2 regions of the Companilactobacillus sp. FL22-3 genome follow, and region 2 is predicted to be linked to the other one. Evidence: a T-box and tRNA genes for the amino acid it is inferred to sense, from the RefSeq annotation. Region 2 holds a T-box; the other holds one or more tRNA genes.

Region 1 (10,323 bases), on a different contig from region 2:
ATTCGGCCATTTTTTATTTTCTCAAGATTTTTTTGCCACAGTTTTGGTTGAATCAAAATGGTGACAGTAAATTAAGTTATTACTGATATGTAAAAGGAGAGCGTTTATGTTAGATATTAAATTGATCAGAAAAGACCCTGAATGGATCAAAAACAAGTTGGCTTCTCGTGGTGTAAAAAGCGATGAAATTGACGAACTATTATCATATGATAAAAAACGTCGTGAATTGTTAGTTCAAACAGAAACTTTGAAGGAAAAGAGAAACACAGTTTCCCAAGGTATCGCTAACAAGAAACGTAATAAAGAAGACGCTAGTGATGAAATTGCTGCTATGAAACAAGTTGGAGCTGACATTAAGAAAATCGATGCTGACTTGGAAGAAACTGAAGGTAAGATGAATTACATTTTGGTCCGCCTACCTAATATTCCTGATGATTCTGTTCCAGTTGGACCTGATGATAGTACTAATGTTGAAATCAGAAAAGTTGGTGCGATTCCTAAGGAAGGTTTCAAACCTCGTCATCACTGGGATATCGGTGAAGAATTAGGAATTCTTGACTTTGAACAAGCCACAAAGGTTTCTGGATCACGCTTCGTTTACTACATCGGCATGGGTGCTCGGCTTGAACGTGCGGTTTATAACTTTATGTTGGATCAACATCAAAAAGAAGGTTATACCGAAGTTATCCCTCCATATTTGGTCAACAATGGAGCAATGTTTGGAACTAGTCAATTTCCTAAGTTTACCGAAGACGTTTATACGGTTATGGTTGACGAAAATCCTTTGACTTTAATTCCAACAGCCGAAGTTCCTTTGACAAATTACTTTGCCGATAAGATTTTGGACGAAAAAGATTTGCCTAAGTATGTTACAGCTTTGACACCTTGTTTCCGTTCTGAAGCTGGTTCTGCTGGACGTGATACTCGTGGCTTGATCAGAATGCACCAATTCAATAAGGTCGAGATGGTTAAAGTTTCTAAACCTGAAGAATCATACAATGAATTGGAAAAATTGACTGCTAATGCTGAAAATATCTTGAAGCAATTGGGCCTTCCATATCACGTGATCGTACTTTCAAGTGGGGATGCTAGTTTCAGTTCCGCTAAGACTTATGACCTTGAAGTCTGGATGCCTGCTCAAGATAAGTATCGTGAAGTTTCAAGTTGTTCTAACTGTTTGGACTTCCAAGCACGTCGAGCACATATTAGATATCGTGATGCCAATGGTAAGACACAATTGGCTCATACCTTGAATGGTTCTGGACTTGCTGCCGGCCGTACTGTAGCTGCAATTCTTGAAAACTATCAAAATGAAGATGGTTCAGTGACAATCCCAGAAGTTTTGGTTCCATACATGGGTGGCGTAACTAAAATTACTAAAGAAAATGCCAAATAGTTATTGACCTTAAGTCTATAAATTGATAAGATTTAATAGTTCTGTTAAGAGCTATTAAATTATTCCGGTTTAGCTCAGTTGGTAGAGCACCTGACTGTTAATCAGGTTGTCGTCAGTTCGAGTCTGACAACCGGAGTTATAAATACTTAGGAATTACCTAGGTGTCCCATAGATTACATCTAGTTGATGAGATTAGATGTAATCTTTTTATTAAGCCGTCTTAGCTCAGTTGGTAGAGCATCGGTATCGTAAACCGGCGGTCACAGGTTCGACTCCTGCAGACGGCATTCTTGATAAAGTATTGATGTAACAAACTCCCAAGAGAAACCTTAGTGTTTCTCTTTTTTTATTTTCCCTGCTAAAAACAAGTATTAATGTAAATAGAGCGGCAACTCAAAATCGAGTTGCCGCTCTATTTAGTCTAAGCACAAGCAATTGTGCTTTTGTCCCACAGTTATGTTCTAACTTCATAGTTTGAGTAATTATTTAATTTGCTTTAAAGCATTGGCGACAGCTTCTTTGATAGCTTTGCTAGAAGCAGAAGCACCGGAAATTGAATCGACATCAACGGAGTTTTTTGCCACGATTTCTTGTGGTAATTCTTTGACTGCTTTGAGTCCATAATCATCGGATTCACTTTGCTTTAGGACTTCGATTGCTTGAATATCATCTTTGTTCTCAGCGGTAACACGGACGACGATTTCATTTCCCATCCCAGCAGTCGATTTACCGATATATTGATTCTCTTTAGTCTCATAGTTTTCTTCACCGATATCTGAACCAAGACCGGATTCGTGAACGCTGGCAGAAGTTTGAGCATCGACTGTCGGTGTAGCAATTTCTTTTTTAAGACTAGCAGCATTTTCACCGGCAATCTTTCCAAAAATCAAATCTTCGGCTAGGTTACTACCACCGTTATATTGGCGTCCCATTAAACTACCCAATTCACCGGCAGCGTATAAATGAGGGATCACCGTATCGTCATTATCCAGCACCTCAGCTTGAGAATTATGAACCGGACCTCCTTGAGTATTCAATAATCCTTGTACCATGGCCAAAGCGTAGTAAGGACCATCATCAAAGGCACTCAAGGTATCAGCGTCACGGTTAAAGGCATAGTCATGCTTTATTTCAGCAAAGTGGTTGAAGTCCTTGATTGTTTGACTAAGTTTTTCAACTGTGACATCGAGGACTTTTGCTAAAGCAGTCAGGTTGTCAGCTTTAACAACTGAGTCTAAAAATTCTGGGTAAGGGGCGTCTTTATCATTAGCTAATTCATCGTACTTCTTTTGGTCGAAGATAACGAACGGATGACGTTGAGCCAAAGGAATCCGCCAGTTTCCGTGATCTTGAATGTGTCCGTGACGGTGCATCTCATTTTCATCGAAGTAGCGAGTACCATCATCGCCAACAACGATTAAACTGCCTTGATGGAAAGCGGGCCAATCGAATGGTAAGAATTGTGAACGTTGACCGGCTTTAGGTTTTGGCGTGAGTCCATGGAAAATGCCATATGATTCGTAATTATTCATATTATAGAGTTTAGCACCAACTTCACTGGCCATTTTAATGCCGATACCCTTGTTGTAGAGTGAGCCAATAGGATTGAGGCTAGTTTCGCCTAAGTAGTTCTCGACCATTTGCGGATTGTTTTCAAAGCCACCTGTTGCCATAACGATGCCGTTCTTAGCTTGGACGTTCAATAGTTGACCGTTACGCTCGATTTGGACACCAACAATGGCGTGATTCTTAGGATCTTGTATCAAGTGTTTGGCTGGCGTATGGTACAAGACATCAATTTGATCGGCTCGGTTGAGGACTTGTTGACGAAGATTTTTCCACAGTGCCGAGTCAGCTACTCCTTCGTGGACTGCGACTAGTTCATGAGTCTTTTGACCACGGAATTCGGGGTATTCATGTGCCATGAAGTACAAGGCTTTTGAGACTGGTGAATCGGGATGTTTACCCATAATAAAAGGCGTTACGCCTAAATATTTACTCAAATAATTAGGAATTTGATAGAGACCTTGAACAAAAGTATCCATTAAATCGTGATCATATGACAAAGGGAAAGCTAAATCTTCGTAATACTTACGTAAATCTTCAAGATCATCACCAGATGAAATAACTTGTCCTGCATAACGGGTATTACCACCTTCGTGACCTTCGGGTGCTGAGTCAGTAATGAGAACTTTGGCTCCGTTATCTGCGGCAAAACGAGCTGCCGAAGCTCCAGCACCACCGAATCCTAAGACAATCACATCATAAGTTGCGTTCCATTTTAAATTTGAATCTGCAAACATTTCACTCACTCCATTTCCTCTCAATGTTATGATTAATATAACTCTAAATATAATCATTGTGAATAAGTTCTCATTATTGAAAACGACATGTTTCACTGCTATAAAGAATTTAGAAACGAATTGAGGAAGTATCATGGGACTAATCAATAAGAGTTATTATGCGTTAGGAACGGTCATAAATTTATCAGTTGCGACGCCTGCCACCGAAAATGATTTGGAGGCGGGGTATAACTTGATTCAGCGTTTTGAAGATAAGTTGACTGTCAATCGAACTAAATCAGAGGTCATGTCGATCAATGACAACGCCGGGATCAAAGCAGTCGAGGTTCCTGTGGATACATATGCTCTGATTAAGGAAGCTGTCTTGGTCAGTCGCAAACATCTAGGGTTCAATGTCGCAATTGGACCGTTGGTTAAATTGTGGAAAATTGGCTTCAAGGGTGCTAATAAACCAACAGATGCAGCTATTCAGGAACGCCTAAAAATTATTGATCCAGAAAAAATCCTTCTTAATGACCAACAGCACTCAGTCTTTTTGTTGGAAAAGGGTATGGAGATTGATTTGGGCGGAATCGCTAAGGGTTATATCGCCGATTGTATTAAAGCGTTGTGGCAAAAACGTGGTGTAGAAAGTGGCATCATTGACTTAGGTGGCAATGTCTTATTAGTTGGACCAAGCCAGCACGCTGACAAGTTGTGGAATATTGGGGTTCAAAATCCAACTGCACCAAGGGATGTATCGTTAGGTGTGATTCAAACTAAGGCAAAGTCGATTGGGACGTCTGGAATTTATGAACGGAAGTTAGTTATCGATGGTCACGAGTATCACCACATGTTTGATTCCAAGACCGGTTATCCGATCAGTAATAATCTGGCCAGTGTCACGATTGTGAGTGATCGTTCAATTGATGGCGAGATTTGGTCTACTATTGGCTTTTATCAAGGCATGGAAAAAGGAGCTGCTTTGATAGAATCGCAACCTGGAATCGAGGCTATTTTTGTGACTAAAGATTTGCAGACGCATGTGACTAGTGGCCTGTTGACGAGCTTTCATTTAATATAATTTTTGTACATAAAAGCGATTACAAAATTATATTGATTTTATTCGTGAATCATTTTACAATGTACTTGAGAATATATAGAAAATGGGATGATGATATGAATAAGTTTATTGCTATTGTTGGAACCAATGCCAGTCAATCAACTAATCGGGAATTGCTAAAATATATGCAAAGACATTTTCAAGATCAAGCTACGATTGAGATAGTTGAAATTGCAGGCTTTCCAATCTATAAGAAGAGTGCTGATCAATACATTCCTGAGGGAATCAAAAAAATTGCTCAACGAATCGAGGCTGCTGATGGAGTGATAATTTCAACGCCAGAATATGACCATTCGATTCCCGCCGCTTTGACTAGTTTCTTAGCCTGGTTATCGTATGAAATCCATCCCTTTGTCGATAAGCCAGTAATGATCACCGGTGCTTCGTACGGTTCGTTAGGATCATCAAGAGCCCAAGCTCAGTTGCGTCAGATTTTAGATTCACCTGAACTAAAAGCTCGGATCATGCCTAGTTCTGAATTCTTATTAGGCCATTCATTACAAGCGTTTGACGATAAAGGAGATTTAAAAGATGTTCAATTGGTTGAACAATTGGATGGTCTCTTTAAAGACTTTGAACAGTTCGTTAATATTTCCAAAGAATTGAATCATGCCCATGACATCAACAAGAAAAAGGCTGAACAATTCTCCTGGGACAAAGATTAGAGGGAAAACGATGAAATTTGTTGGAATAGCAGGATCGATTGCCGATCAATCATATAATCGAATGTTACTACAATTTATGGAAAAACATTTTGCAGGAGTTGCTGATATCGAATTGTTGAATATCAATGATGTACCGATGTTCAATGAAGATGATGATCAAACAAACAGTGAAGCAATTCAAAATTTATGCCGCAAGATCAGTGCTGCTGACGGAGTTATCATGGCCACACCAGAACACAATCATACCGTCACGTCAGCGTTAAAGAATGTGATCGAATGGCTATCTTATGAAGTTCATCCTTTGGATGGCAAGCCAGTGATGATCGTTGGAGCCTCATATCATAATCAAGGTTCTTCCAGAGCACAATTACACTTACGTCAGATTCTTGAGGCACCCGGTGTCAACGCTATCGTTATGCCAGGGAATGAATTTTTGTTAGGAAATGTTAAAGAAGCTTTTGATGAAAATGATGATTTAAAGGATCAACGAACGATTGATTTTCTACAATCAACGTTAGAAAAATTTGTTAAATTTGCGAAGGTGATTAATATGATGGGACAAACAAATGGATACGAAGATGAAGATTTAAGTGGTAAGAAAGGAACAGACACTACTGTTCAAGGTATCGATATGAATGCTGATGATTGGTTGGATCAGGCTGCTAAAAAGGTCAATGCAGTTGACGGCAATACTTACGTTAAATTAGATAGTGGTTTATTGACAGTTAATCAATTGAATTACTTCCTCAAGACGATTCCAATTGAATTGACTTATGTCGATGAGAATAATCAATTTATTTATTACAATAAATTCTTGCCAACTGAAAAGATGTTAGCTAAAAGAACTCCTGATCAAGTGGGTGATGGTTTAGATAAAGTTCATCCAAGCATCGAACGTGTCATCACACATGTTAAGCAAGTTATCAACGCTCTAAGAACTGGCGAAACGGACTTAGTTTCAATGCCTGTCCCTGGTGGCGACGAAGAAAAGCATCATGTTATGCATTATTACAAAGCAATGCATGATGAAGAAGGCAACTACAAAGGTGTTAATGAGTGGGCCGTCGATCTAAAACCAATCGTTGACGAATATCTCAAAGCTACCGGTCAAAAGTTAGTTAAGGATCCAGATGCTAAATTAGATGCAACTTCCGGTGCTTCTAAGAAACCAGAAGTTAAAACCGAAACAGTCGATGCTACAACGAGTGCTTCAAAGCACTAAATCAAAACGAATTAATGATAATTGTCTGATTTTATTCGAATTAATATTGAAAAAAATGCAAAAAAAAACAGCCTGTCTGGGGGGACGGGCTTGTTTTTTTTGTTACACCATGCGTGTAACGGCATTACCAGTAGTGTCAGGGAAAAGATATGAATGCTTGTGAGGTTTCCATATTATTGTCAAATAGAGAGGGATTTGAGGGATTTGTTAATTAATTTGTTAATTAATGAAAGCATTCAAAGTAAATTATTGTAATGGGATACGCATTTGAGGGTGTGAAAGAAAATTGATTGAGGGGGGCAATCTTCTTTCAGAATGCGTTAAGCATAAGGTAAGCAGTATGAGGATGTACCGCTTATCTTCATTAAGAGTTAAAAAAAGGAAGAAATAGCATTTACATATCTTTGTCCCTTTCACAGTTATTAATATACCACATATGTTTAAACAGAAAGATTCATATTTGAAAAAATTTCTTTTATAAATCTGATTCAAGCCTAAACATTAAAAAATGGCAAAAAAAAACTAGCTCATCTTGGGGGGACGGGCTTGTTTTTTTTACTACAAGAATGTGTAGCAGCATTACCAGTAGTGTCGGAGGTAAGACATGAACGCTTGTGAGATTTCCAAATTGTCAAATAGAGAGGGATTTGTTATTAATGAAAGCATTCAAAGTAATTATTATAATGGGATACGCCTTGAAAGGAAATTGATTGAGGGGGGCAATTTTCTTCCAGGCGAGTAAGCTTTTTAAGATTAACGATATGAGGATGTACCGTTAACTACATTAAGAGTTAAAAAAAGAAGGAATTTGCATTTTTCATATCTCTACCTCTTTCACGATTACAATATACCACAGGTGTTTAAACAGTGTAACTCAATTTTGATAAAAATATTTATTTATAATTAAACACACAAATTCTACTATTTGTGCAATTATAATGGTAACCTAGTTTTTTCGGCGCCTGTATACTTAATACACAGATATAGAGAAAATGAGGAATAACGTTACGCAATTATAATTAACATTCAAATATTTATAATCCAGATATATTTTTTTAAATAGTATGTAAACGCTTTAATTATGTTAAAATGTTAACTATAATGTAAATATAACGTAAAAAAGGTGGCTACAATTATGAAAGTTAGTATCGTAGGTTGTACACATGCTGGAACATTTTCAGCAATGAACATTTTAAAGGAGCATCCAGATTGGGAAGTCTCCGTCTTTGAACGTAATGATAACCTTTCATTCTTATCATGTGGGATTGCTTTGTGGGTCAGTGACCGTGTTTCAGACCCTAATAAGATGTTTTATGCTAGCCCAGAAGCTTTGACAGAAATGGGTGCTCACATGCACATGCAACATGATGTAACTAACATTGATTTTGACGCTAAGAAATTATCAGTTAAGAACTTAGTTAGCGGCGAAACCTTTGAACAGCCTTATGACAAATTAGTTATTACAACTGGTTCTGCTCCAATCGTTCCACAAATTCCTGGAATTGATTCAAGTCGAGTAAAACTCTGCAAGAACTGGACTAACGCTACAGAATTAAAGGAAAATGCTTCTGATATTAAGAGCGCAATCGTTATCGGTGCTGGATATATTGGTGCCGAATTAGCAGAAGGCTATTCAACACTTGGTAAAGAAACAACCTTGATCGATGCTTTGCCAGATGTTTTAGCAAAGAACTTAGATCCAAATATGTCAGCAGTAGCAGAACAAGATTACCGTGATCACAACGTTACATTGGGCTTGAATGAAAAAGTTCAATCATTCGAAGAAACAGATCACAGCGTTATTGTTAAGACTGATAAGAACTCATATGAAGCCGATATTGCCGTTATGTGCGTTGGTTTCCGTCCTAATACTGATATGTTCTCAGATCAATTTGAAACATTACCAAATGGAGCTTTGATTGTTGATGAATATATGCACACAAGTAAAGCAGACGTCTTCTCAGCCGGAGATGCCGCTTCAGTCTTCTACAACCCAACTCAAGACAATCAATACATTCCATTAGCAACTAACTCCGTACGTCAAGGTATTTTAGTAGGTAAGAATATCGAAAAAGATACCGAAGCATACATGGGTACACAAGCAAGTTCAGCTGTTGAATTGTTTGGCAGAACATATGCTGCCAGTGGCTTGACAAAAGTTCACGCCGAAGCTTTAGGCAAGAAAGTTGAAACAGTTTCATTGGAAGATAACTACCGTCCAGAATTCATGTTGACAACTACACCAGTTTTGATGAACTTAGTTTGGGATCCAGAAACAAGAGAAGTTCTTGGTGGAGCTTTGACAAGTAAGTACGACGTTTCACAATCTGCCAACCTCTTATCATTAGCTATTCAAAAGAACGTTACGATCGATGAATTATCAATGGTTGATTTCTTGTTCCAACCAAACTTTGACAAGCCAGTCAACTATGTCAGTGCATTAGCTGGAGCTGCCGTAGAAAAAGCTGACTCAGTAAAAGTAACTGATTAGCAACGATATTAATAATTAAGTAGCCGAAAGGCTGCTTTTTTTTGTGCAGTGTTTTTTTTGTTCACTGCCGTCATCCGCTCCAGTTCTGGGGGATATGGAACGTGGTGGGCCGACTTGGAGCCAAGAGAACCGCTTGTCTTCAAGCTCGACCTTTTACTAAATTGGCAAGGTTCGCCAATTAAGTAAAATTTCACCACTGATATCCCCCAGAACTTCCGCTCCTGACTTGGGTTACTGCATATTTGATTTGTTAGTGATATATATAGGGGTCCCCACATTTTTGATTGTGCTCGGTAGGAGTGGAAGCTGGAAAACCTCGGTGCTTAAGGGCAAAAGATAAAGGACAAGACAAAAAAATGTATTGAATTGACTTTTATCTATATCAATTCAATACATTATTTAATTTCTATCAAAGATATTAATTCATTTAAAGACACTGGTTCATTTTATCTTTTAAGGATTTAAGTTTTTGACTTTAATCTTTAGCCTTTGAACTTGCTATTGCCTTTGAACTTGTTTTATCTCTTGAACCTGTTCACTTGAGGGATATCCAAATATGTTTTAACATTCTAGGCTGTAGTGAGAGCTCTGAGGGGTCTCAGCCATGAAATTGTTCTTAGTGGGCGAAGCACACTTAGAACAAGGCTCGACTTTGAAACAATTGCGAACTTCAATTGGTTCAAAGCGATGCCCATGGCGTTCCAGACCCCTCAGAGCCGAACGGAAGCCGGCAGTGAACCAATACCAAAGCATCACCAAACCAACCAACCAATCAACCAAGCAAGAAACTTCACATTAAGTTCATAATTTCCTACGACCAACTTCATAATATCCAGATATTATGTATTACATAGTCAAGTATGGCTATACAAAAAACGAGGTGAAAAATATGAAAAAACATCCAATTCTCGTTCTAACGGGTGTCTCCGTCTTAGATGCAGCTTGCACTAAGATGATCAGAAATTACAACGAAAAGAAATTTTTAAACTAAACCATCAAAAATACAAAATACAAAATCAAAACCATTCACATTCAAAAACAAAATCAAATAATAATTAGTCCGAGGTAAACAAATATGAAAACAAATATGATGACAGAGCTTGCATATGCAAGCTCTTTTTTTGTCGTCATTTTTGCAATTGGC
Region 2 (10,323 bases):
CTGACGGAACTGTCATTAAAAATCATGGTGGTAGCGACCTGATCCGTAATCCACAATCTGCCGAAGCTGTTATTGAAGCCGCCAAATCTACTGACCTTGCTGTCAGTGTCAAAACTCGCCTAGGTTACAGTAAAGCAGAAGAATACAAGGAATGGATTCCAGTGTTGTTGAATCAACACGTTCAATTGTTAACGATTCATTTGCGTTCAAAAATGGAAATGAGTAAAGTTCCTGCTCACTTTGAATTAATTGATGATCTAATCAAATTACGTGATGAAATTTCTCCTGAAACACTCCTCCAAATCAATGGTGATGTACCTGACTATCAAGCTGGTCTGAAACTAGCTCAAGAACATCCCGGATTAGATGGTATCATGATTGGCCGTGGCGTCTTTGCAAGTCCTTTTGCTTTTGAACCGAAACCCCAAGAACACTCATTAGATGAACTCCTAGAATTATTGAAAATGCAGCTTGATTTATTTGATGAGTTCTCAACCCACTACGACGTTCCCCGTTTCCCATCTTTAAAACGCTTCTTTAAAATCTATGCCCGTCCTGAACTGGGAGCGACTGATTTAAGAAACGCTATGCTTGATGCAAAAAGTACTGACGAGGTGCGAGAAGTTTTAAAAAATCGTGATCAATATCTAAACTAATTTGTTGAAAAGACTAAACCCGCAATGATTTATTTACATTGCGGGTTTTTGAATACAATTGTTTCCGTGAAACAGCGTCTTAATTGACAAGACAGTTTGTCTGATTTAGTGTAAATACACTGAATTATCTAATAAAAGAATTTTTGTCCAATTAAACTGATGACAAAAAAAGCTGAGAGATGAAAGGAAGTTATTATTTGCAGAAAATCAGTTCAGAAAAAGTAGAAAAAATTGGGACAGTGGCTAGTTTGATGTCAGTTTTGATGTATGTTTCGTACATCCCACAAATCATGTCAAACCTATCAGGATCTAAGGGTAATCCTATTCAGCCATTAGTTGCATTTATCAACTGCACGATTTGGACAGCTTACGGTTTGCTCAAGAAAGAAAGGGATTGGCCAATCGTCTGGGCTAATATTCCTGGCATTTTCCTTGGTGCAGCCACCTTCATCACTGCAATCTTTAACTTTGGATAATGAAAGACTATATTGATTGTTAGATATTGATGATACAATCAATTATTTTGATATTAGTAACTGTTATATTTAGTATTTTTAGGACAAAATCATCTTGGGACATGATAATACCTCTTTATATTTTCTGATTTTCGTTTCGCGGCAAAAATCGTGGTTATATTATAAAGGATATTATTGATGTCCTTTTTTTGATTGGTCTAAAAAAATCGTGTCAGTAGAAATAATCTACCAACACGATAAAGTTTAGACCCACTTTTCGTAATTAATAATCAGTGTGTGGAGTATAGCCAGGATTCAAATTTGGATCCATTTGCCAGTAATAATAAAAATCAGGATCAGATGTTGGCTCAGGCAATGGGTGGTTAAAAGTCATATGGCTAATTGGCACATAATCGTCATTAGAAATTTGAACATACTTCTTACCTAAACGGTTAACAATGTATTTACCAATTCTCCATTGAGAACCTTGTGGCAAAAAGGTATCAGAAAAATCATTTGACCTTTTGCTGATAGTAAGTGTTCCACTTGGTGTAGATACTGTTCCAATCAAAGCAGTTTGAGCAGGTTGTTGTGTAGCGCTACCATCTAAGCTCGAATCGGCTGCTTTCAAATACTCATTAGTTGCAACTTGATAAAAAGTTTCATTATTAATAGAAATTGTTTTACCAACAGCCCATTTAGTATTTGGAGCGAGCTCTCGATCAGTAATCAAACTTCCAGTAGATGTATAAAGTCTAGCTGGACCTTGAGTAGTGGTTGTGGCAACTCCAGAAGCCGAAACATCATTTTGCGATGTAGCAAGTCCCCCTATAGTTGCTATAGCTAAAGCGGCAAGCAAAGCTACAGATTTTGCAGTTTTCATAAAAAATCCCCCTTATAAAAGTTCATCCTATATTATGAACAATTTAATAATAGAGTAAATTTATCAGCAAATCAATATTAAAATAATTATTTATAGTTTCAGGTGATCCTCACCATATCGGTTTTTATTTTTATCCTAAATCACAAATTTATTTTCCTAAGGTTACAATAACTATTAAGCATATTATTTTTTATGTCTAATCATATTAGGAAATTATTTCTTACATATAATGATATATTAATGTCCTCACATAGAACTAGAATACGAATTGGATAGTAATTAAAGATAAAATTATACTTTTAAAAACAGGAAAATTTATTGTGAGGGATAATAATGAAAAAAGTACATTCTAATTCATACAAAAAATTTAATAAAAAGTTTATCGTAACTGCCCTCGGAGTAGCAGCTTTAGGAGTCCAATTAGTTCAAACTAATACAGCAAAGGCCGATACTACATCGGATTCAACTGGTTCATCTACTGAACAAGCAAGCAATGTTAACAAGAATGAAGCAGCAATCGCTGACAGCTCAAGTATCAAAGACAATGGAAATAGCAGCATCACTAATGAAACATCAAATAAGATGGATTCCAACGCTGGCCAAAATAATTCTGAAACTGACACAACCAAATCTGGTGTCGTAGCTGCTAGTGATGATATTTCAAATACTTCAACCGGTACAACAGCTGGAACGAATTTGGAATCATCAACCACTACTAATAATACAAATAATGGCTCTGACACCGATACCACTAAAAATTCAACTCAAGAAGCTCAACCTGTTGTTGATACTGCCACAAATTCTGACGATGTTTTGATCAATAATCCAGAAGTAAAGCCCCTTAATTATCCAGATCCAGTTAAGGCGGCAGTTTCTATCAGTGCAACTAATGACAAAGCCAGTGCAACATCTCAATCAACTGATGACAACAAAGATGACACTATAATTGTAGATGCACATGCAAAAACTATAACTGCAAATTACACGATTACCAATACCTCTGATAAGGCACAATCTGACTATGAAACAGTTTTGATGTTGCCAAAATATGAAAAAATGTATAATAATAATAGTATTCTGATGTCTGATGACACTGACCTAAAGTCCTACATTACCGGACTACCTACAGGGGCTAAAGTTACTTACCTAACAGACACTGGTGGCTACGCTACTTATGAGCAACATATCGCAGACGATCCTAATTTTAAACTATCCAGTGTAAATGAAATTAAGATTGTTCCATCTGGAACTTCTTTAGGAGTGGGTCAAACAATCAAGGTAACCATACCTCTTGTAAATAATAATAAGAGTACCACTCAAGCCCAAACCGCTACGCTTGGTGTTTATACATATACAAACTATTTTAGAGAAGCTTATTTAACAGCTTATTTTAAAGGTTTTAGTGATAATATATCTGGCAGTAGCATCAAGGGGCAATATCCAGCCGTAACTGTCAATCAGTTGAATGTTTCTTATACAGCAGCTGATAAAGAACTTCAAGATCAAATGCCTTCTTACATTTCTGGTAGCGATATCCAAATCAATAATTTTAATCAATCAGACAAGAACCAACTTGTTGATGCAAACAAAACTAATTGGACATATATCAGTGATATCTACGTTAACTTGGTTAACAACGGCATCACAAAAATTGCAAACAACGATGGCTACTCAATGCTTTTGAATCCTGACGGTTCACAGCAAACTGAATATTCATATATAAATTCTGGATCTCAAACTGGCCCCACTATTCATCCTAATCCTAACAATGAAGGCACTTCAGGTGGCTCTTCTATTGGAACAATTCCTGGCATTTATATTTCCATGAGACACGTCATTAATGCCTCCGATGGCACTACAAAAGTTGGTGAAACTTGGACCGCAGCAGACAACTTGAAATCAGTTCAAGACAACAATGATACCACTTTAACTGGTAATGATGCTGTCAATGCTGTTTCAACAACAATCACAGACAAAAATGGTGTTCTAAAAGATGGTAAAGTCGTCAAGGCTGGTACGTTCACTGTTACTTATACTTACAAGCTAAAAGATGGTACTCCTATCATTAAGACAGTCACCGTTACTGCAGACCCTGCAAAGAATAACAATTCTGGATCATCTACAAATAATTCTGGCTCTTCAAATAACTCAAGTGGAACGTCAACTGACACAAGTGATCCACTAATTTCACCTAACTCACCTGAAGACATTAACGATGTTGACCGTTTAGTTTCTACACATCCTAAGTTGGGCAATGTCACTCTTTACACGCTTGAAGTGTCAAAAGTTCAAAATCGTAGTCTAAAACCCGCGACCGACTGGTTCAGTGATAAAGAAATGAGTTTCGGTGGTGATACATACTATCGTGTTGCTACTAACGAATGGGTCAAAGCAGCGAGTGTTTATGTCTATGAAAATAGAAATATTGTTATCCAAACTAATGCAGATCAACAATTAGTTGACTCACAAGGCAATAACATTACAAGCCATGAACTTCTTGCTAACACTGCATGGAGAGTAGATCGTATCGCTTATATCAATGGTAAAACTTACTATCGTGTTGCCACAAATCAATTTGTTCCAACCGATGCCGTAACTGTTTTATAAAATCCAGCGAATTAAAAAAACGTAAAGCCCAATGACTTTACGTTTTTTCGTACCTAATTAAAATTCAGCATTACCTGGTGTTCTTGGATAAGCAATGACATCTCTGATATTTTCCATACCAGTAATGTACATAACTAATCTTTCAAAACCAATACCAAAGCCTGAGTGAACTGTACCACCGTACTTACGCAATTCTAAGTACCACTTGTAGTCTTCTTCGTTCATATCAAGTTCAGCCATTCTCTTTTCAAGCTTATCTAAACGTTCCTCACGTTGTGATCCACCGATCAATTCACCAATTTCAGGAACTAACAAGTCAGCAGCGGCGACAGTCTTACCATCGTCATTAGCACGCATATAGAAGGCTTTGAATTCCTTTGGATAATCAGTAATGAAGACTGGCTTCTTGTAAACTTGTTCTGAAAGATAACGTTCATGTTCGGAATCAAGATCAAGTCCCCAATATGGTTTAACTTCAAATTCAACGTCAGTTGCTTTTTCCAAAATATCGATTGCATCTGTATAAGATACATGAGCAAATTCCTCACCGGCAGTTGCCTTCAAGCGGTCGATCAAAGTGTTATCAACGTTTTCGTTCAAGAAATCAAGTTCTTCTTTAGCATTGTCCATAACGTAGTTGATTACGTATTTCAACAATTCTTCTGAACAATCCATTTCATCTTGCAAGTCTGCAAAGGCCATTTCTGGTTCAATCATCCAGAATTCGGAAGCATGGCGTCCAGTATGGGAATTTTCAGCTCTAAACGTTGGGCCAAATGTGTAAACATTTCTGAAAGCTAAAGCAAATGGTTCAACTTCAAGTTGTCCAGAAACGGTCAAATTGGTTTCCTTTCTAAAGAAGTCTTCATTGTAATCAACTTTACCTTCATCAGTTTTAGGGACGTTGTTCAAATCTAATGTTGTAACTTGGAACATTTCACCGGCACCTTCAGCATCTGAACTAGTGATGATTGGTGTGTGAACATAAACAAAGTCATGTTTTTGTAAGTATTCGTGAATGGCAAAGGCTGCTAGTGAACGAATACGGAAAACGGAATAAAAAGTATTTGTTCTAGGACGCAAATGAGCGATCGATCTCATAAATTCATATGAGTGTGCTTTCTTTTGGAGTGGGAAGTCGGGATCTGATGCTCCTTCTTCGACAACTTCAGTTGCATGAATTTCGAATGGTTGTTGAGCTTTTGGCGTTAAAGCTAATTCACCGACAACTTTGATTGTTGTACTAATAGGAAACTTTACAACTTCTGCGTAATTTTCCATATCGCTAGTAATAACGACTTGCACATTCTTGAAGAATGAACCATCGTTTAGTTCAATAAAACCAACACGCTTAGAACCTCTAATTGTTCTGATCCAACCTGATACAGTGATCTTGTCACCATCAGCAAATTCTTTTTTGTATAAATCTTTCACTAAGACATCTTCCATTGTTATTTCTCCTTAATTCTTTGGAATACTATGTGATGAAATGAAAAAAAGATCCTCCATCCCCAGTAAAAGGGACGAAAGATCTTTCCGCGGTACCACCCAAGTTTTTTTATAAAAAACACCTCAAAGTACATCAAATACTTGCCAATTATAACGTACTGGAATACGTCTGAACCTACTCTCGAAATTTCAGCCAGAAGACCAAAGATGTTTTTCCTATATACCGACACGCCAAGTTCTCACTTATCTTGACTCCCTGTGGATAAAGTACATAGTACTCCTTCTTTTCAATATCTAAGATATTTTTATTTTCTTAAATGTAGCATATTTTCATAAGGAATGTAAAGTACAATATTATTAGAAATAATTGAAAATGGAGGAAAGCATGAAAAAAGTCTCAAAATTTTTGCTTAGTTTGGGTATATTTCTAATTATTCTAGTTATCGCCAGTATCAGTTTCATTAAAATCAAGGAGTATCCTCCCTCCGTCTTAGCCAACAACGCCGCCAAAGAAAGCACAGTCGTCAGCAATACTATCAAATTTCAAGGCGATGATACCAAACCAATGATTATCTTCTATCCTGGGGCCTTAGTTGACCCTAAGAGTTACAGCATTTGGGCGCAAAAAGTAGCTCAAGCAGGCTACAGCGTTTACATTGTCAGATTTCCATTAGACTTGGCAATTTTAAATACGAATGCAGCAAATAAGGTTCAAAACAACCAGCCTTACATCATCGGTGGTCATTCATTAGGTGGTACGATGGCCTGCCGTTACGCTAAGAATCATGCCGACAAGTTAAAAGGTGTCTTCTTATTAGCCAGCTATCCTGAAACTGAAGGTGATTTACATAAGATCAAAATCCCCGTCCTCTCCGTAACTGCTTCAAGAGATGGAGTTTTAAACAGAGCAAACTACCAAAAGGCCAAAAAGCTGTTACCAGCCAATACAGATTTTGAACAAATTGCTGGTGGCAACCATGGTGGTTTTGGAAGCTATGGATTACAGAAAGGTGATCACAAAGCTCAGATCAGTAACGTAAAACAACAAAATATTATAAGTTTATTACTAATAAATTGGCTAAATCAGGAAATCAGTAGTTAATTTAAAGCGTTTTCATAAAAAGCCACAAAAGCGGATACATTTTTGTTATACTCAGGTTAGTCGTTATCATTTTTTGGGGGAAATATGACTATATTAGTAAAGAAAGACATCAATCTATCAACCGCTGCCACATCATTTCTTCAAGAATATCTTGAACACATCCAAGCGGTTAATCAAAAAGACATTTATGAGGGTTTAAATAACCACCAAATTCTAAAGAATAAATTCATCTTTAAAATCTACCAATTAGAAAATCTTGATTTAGCGCATGTTGACACGCATTTCGATGGCAAACAACTCCAAGTTTTTGCGAACATTTGGAATGAAGAGTCAACAAATATTGGCTCGATAATCTTGGACGACGACTTAAAGTCTGCACTCAAGCAAGATTCTTATCCTACCCTTTTGATTCATGGTGGCCCTTTTAAAGAGGTTGTCACGGATGAATATGGTGATGACAAAATCGTCGACGGTGTCGAACCATACCATCTAACGCTAGAAATTCATCAAAGCGAGCCACGTAACAGTTCGATCCAGAGGTTAGATACCGCCTATCATCAAGCTTTTAAGACTGAAAATAGTTTAGTCAATTTTGCTAAAAACTTAATTAGATGTTTTGCGGTCTTAGGCTTAATCATGGGTCTGGGCTTTATGTACTTCGGCTTTTTATTGACTGGCGTCTTAGTAATCATTGCTTTTTTCGGATTCAATCTATATACTCTACTGCTTGCTGACACGCATAGTAATGCCAACGTATCGCAACAACGAATCAACCCTTAACAGTAATAAAGAGAGGACCTAATTCACACGAATTAGGTCCTCTCTTTTTGATTAATAGCCAATTAGCTTATTTACGATAAATTCCTCGATCTTTAATATACCAAGCAACATCGTCAGGAACAAAATATTTCAGCGACTTTCCTTCACGAACCCTTTGCCGAATAACTGTTGAACTAATTTCAATCACGGGCGTATTGACCCACATAATTGGGAAATGAGACTTTTTCTCAAATCCTTTTCGACAGACACCGACGAACTGAACTTCCTTGACAAGTTCATTGATATGGGACCATTTAGAAAGATTCTCAACCATATCATAGCCGACGATCAAGTAATATTTCGTATCAGGATGACGCTGTTTTAGTTTATTGACCGTTTCATAAGTATAACTGACTCCACCAAGATCGATATCGGTCATATCTAGCTCAAAGTGAGGATTGTCTCTGATTCCAAATTTTACCATGTTGATTCGATCATCGACACTAACTTTGGGAATATAACGACTGATTCCTTGATGTGGCGGTACTTTATCGGGAATAAATAAAATCTTATCCAAATCCAATTGTTCATAAACTTGTTCAGCAATCATCAAATGACCATTGTGAATCGGATTGAACGGTCCAGCCAAAATACCGACATGCTTCTTATGTCCAGTCGTTTGTAATTGGGGCTGGACTTTTGGTTTAGTAATAACTGACGTTGCAGCATTCATAAATTCACCTGCTTTAAGAAACTATTTTCAGTTATTATTATAGTCTAAAATCTTATTATTTTTGATAATCTTGAATTGATTTTTGCAGCCGCGTTAAACCATCTTGAATCATAACCTGTGGACTGGCAATATTCATGCGGATAAAGTGTTGACCATCGCCACGATAAACTGAACCGGGATTAACGATCAAACCGCTGTCTTGACGAATAAAGTCACTCAAAGCTTGTGAATCTTGCGTGAGCTGTCCCACATCAAACCATAACAAGTAAGTGGCTTCACTGGGAACTAATCTAATTTCAGGAAGCTTCTGTTCTACAAAATCAGTTACTAATTGCCGATTACTCCGTAATTGTTTTTTCAAAGCTTTTAACCAGGCATGTCCTTCATTGTAAGCAGCAATCGTTCCGGGAACAGCTAGAAGATTGGGTTCAGCCAATTCTTCACTATTCAACCCCCGGTTAACTTGGGCTCGCAAGTTGGCATTTGGAACAATCAAAGTTGCTGCATGTAACGCCGCTACGTTGAACGTTTTGCTTGGTGAAACGGCCACTACCACATTATCCAAATACTTAGTCTCAAGTCCAAAGAGTGGCTGATAATCCTTAGAAGTTAAAGTTAAATCGCCATGGATCTCATCGCTAAATAATTTAACTTGGTATTGCTGACACAATTTAGCAATTTTGGTCAATTCTTCAATACTCCAGATTTTACCGATTGGATTATGGGGATTGCAAAGAATCATCATATTAGTCAAAGGATCACTTAACTTTTCTTCCAAATCAGCAAAGTCAATCTGATAAGTCAGGCTCTTTTGGTCGTAGACTAAGTCGTTTGAAACGATATGACGCCCATTATTTACGATCGAATTGTAAAAGATATTATACACCGGAGCTTGAACTAAGACATTGTCGCCTAATGAAGTCAGTCGTCTTACTGCCGAAGAGATAGCTGGTACAACACCGGTCGCAAAGAGCATCCAGTCAGTTTCTGGCTTGACATGATGTTCTGTCTGATACCAGTTATCTACTGCCTGGAAATATTCATTTGGAATCTCCTCGTAACCAAATAAGCCCATTTTAACTTTTTCTTGCATGGCCGCGATGATTTCAGGGGCTGTGGGAAAATCCATATCGGCGGTAGTCATTGGTAATTCATTAGTGCCAACATCCCACTTAGAAGAGTTGCCGCCACGGACACGATTTAGAGTTTCAAAGTCATATTCCATCTAAACACCTCGTGAAGAACTTTTTTCTTGAACTTGAATATCGGTTGCTTTTGGATCGATCTTAGGATCATCAAAAATAATCTCATCGACTGATTTCACTTTGATCAAACCGCTGATTGGATTCTTGATACTCATCAGACCGGTAGTAATTTCAGCCCTTATATTTGAACAGTATTCAAATGCCAAATCGGTTCTCAAGACTTTACAATTGACCATCTTTAGACCATCGATATAACAGAGTCCTTGATCACTTTCAATTGTACAATTGATCAACGTAATATTCTTGGTGTTCCAAGCTAAATATTCACCACTGATCTTGGAATCATAAATCGTGACATTTTCACAATTCCAAAAGGCATCTTTAGAGACAAAAGTTGAATTATGAATTTCAATATTCTTCGCACCGTCAAAAACATAGTTACCTACTACATTAAGATTCTCGGCATAGATATTG

The links. A T-box is a leader RNA that pairs with one kind of tRNA and senses whether it is charged. The one in region 2 lies ahead of asnS (asparagine--tRNA ligase), so its partner is inferred to be a tRNA-Asn.
Region 1: it has a tRNA-Asn gene. The T-box ahead of asnS (asparagine--tRNA ligase) is inferred to sense a tRNA for this amino acid. The anticodon was not compared.

What each region holds. Positions count from the first base shown of each region.
Region 1 covers NZ_JBTYYZ010000003.1:19,864-30,186, reverse strand. Annotated here, with positions in the region: gene serS (serine--tRNA ligase) at 107-1,396, shown strand; tRNA gene ACYT32_RS03445 (tRNA-Asn) at 1,460-1,532, shown strand; tRNA gene ACYT32_RS03440 (tRNA-Thr) at 1,611-1,683, shown strand; gene ACYT32_RS03435 (FAD-binding protein) at 1,879-3,699, opposite strand; gene ACYT32_RS03430 (FAD:protein FMN transferase) at 3,833-4,762, shown strand; gene ACYT32_RS03425 (NADPH-dependent FMN reductase) at 4,858-5,466, shown strand; gene ACYT32_RS03420 (NAD(P)H-dependent oxidoreductase) at 5,477-6,688, shown strand; gene ACYT32_RS03415 (FAD-dependent oxidoreductase) at 7,824-9,179, shown strand.
Region 2 covers NZ_JBTYYZ010000008.1:130,835-141,157, reverse strand. Annotated here, with positions in the region: gene ACYT32_RS08920 (tRNA dihydrouridine synthase) at 1-656, shown strand, start outside; gene ACYT32_RS08915 (SemiSWEET family transporter) at 863-1,132, shown strand; gene ACYT32_RS08910 (SLAP domain-containing protein) at 1,395-1,994, opposite strand; gene ACYT32_RS08905 (SLAP domain-containing protein) at 2,328-4,601, shown strand; gene asnS (asparagine--tRNA ligase) at 4,659-6,050, opposite strand; T-box leader at 6,118-6,351, opposite strand; gene ACYT32_RS08895 (alpha/beta fold hydrolase) at 6,436-7,152, shown strand; gene ACYT32_RS08890 (hypothetical protein) at 7,237-7,932, shown strand; gene ACYT32_RS08885 (nicotinate-nucleotide adenylyltransferase) at 8,000-8,644, opposite strand; gene ACYT32_RS08880 (MalY/PatB family protein) at 8,700-9,869, opposite strand; gene ACYT32_RS08875 (DUF3737 family protein) at 9,870-10,323, opposite strand, start outside.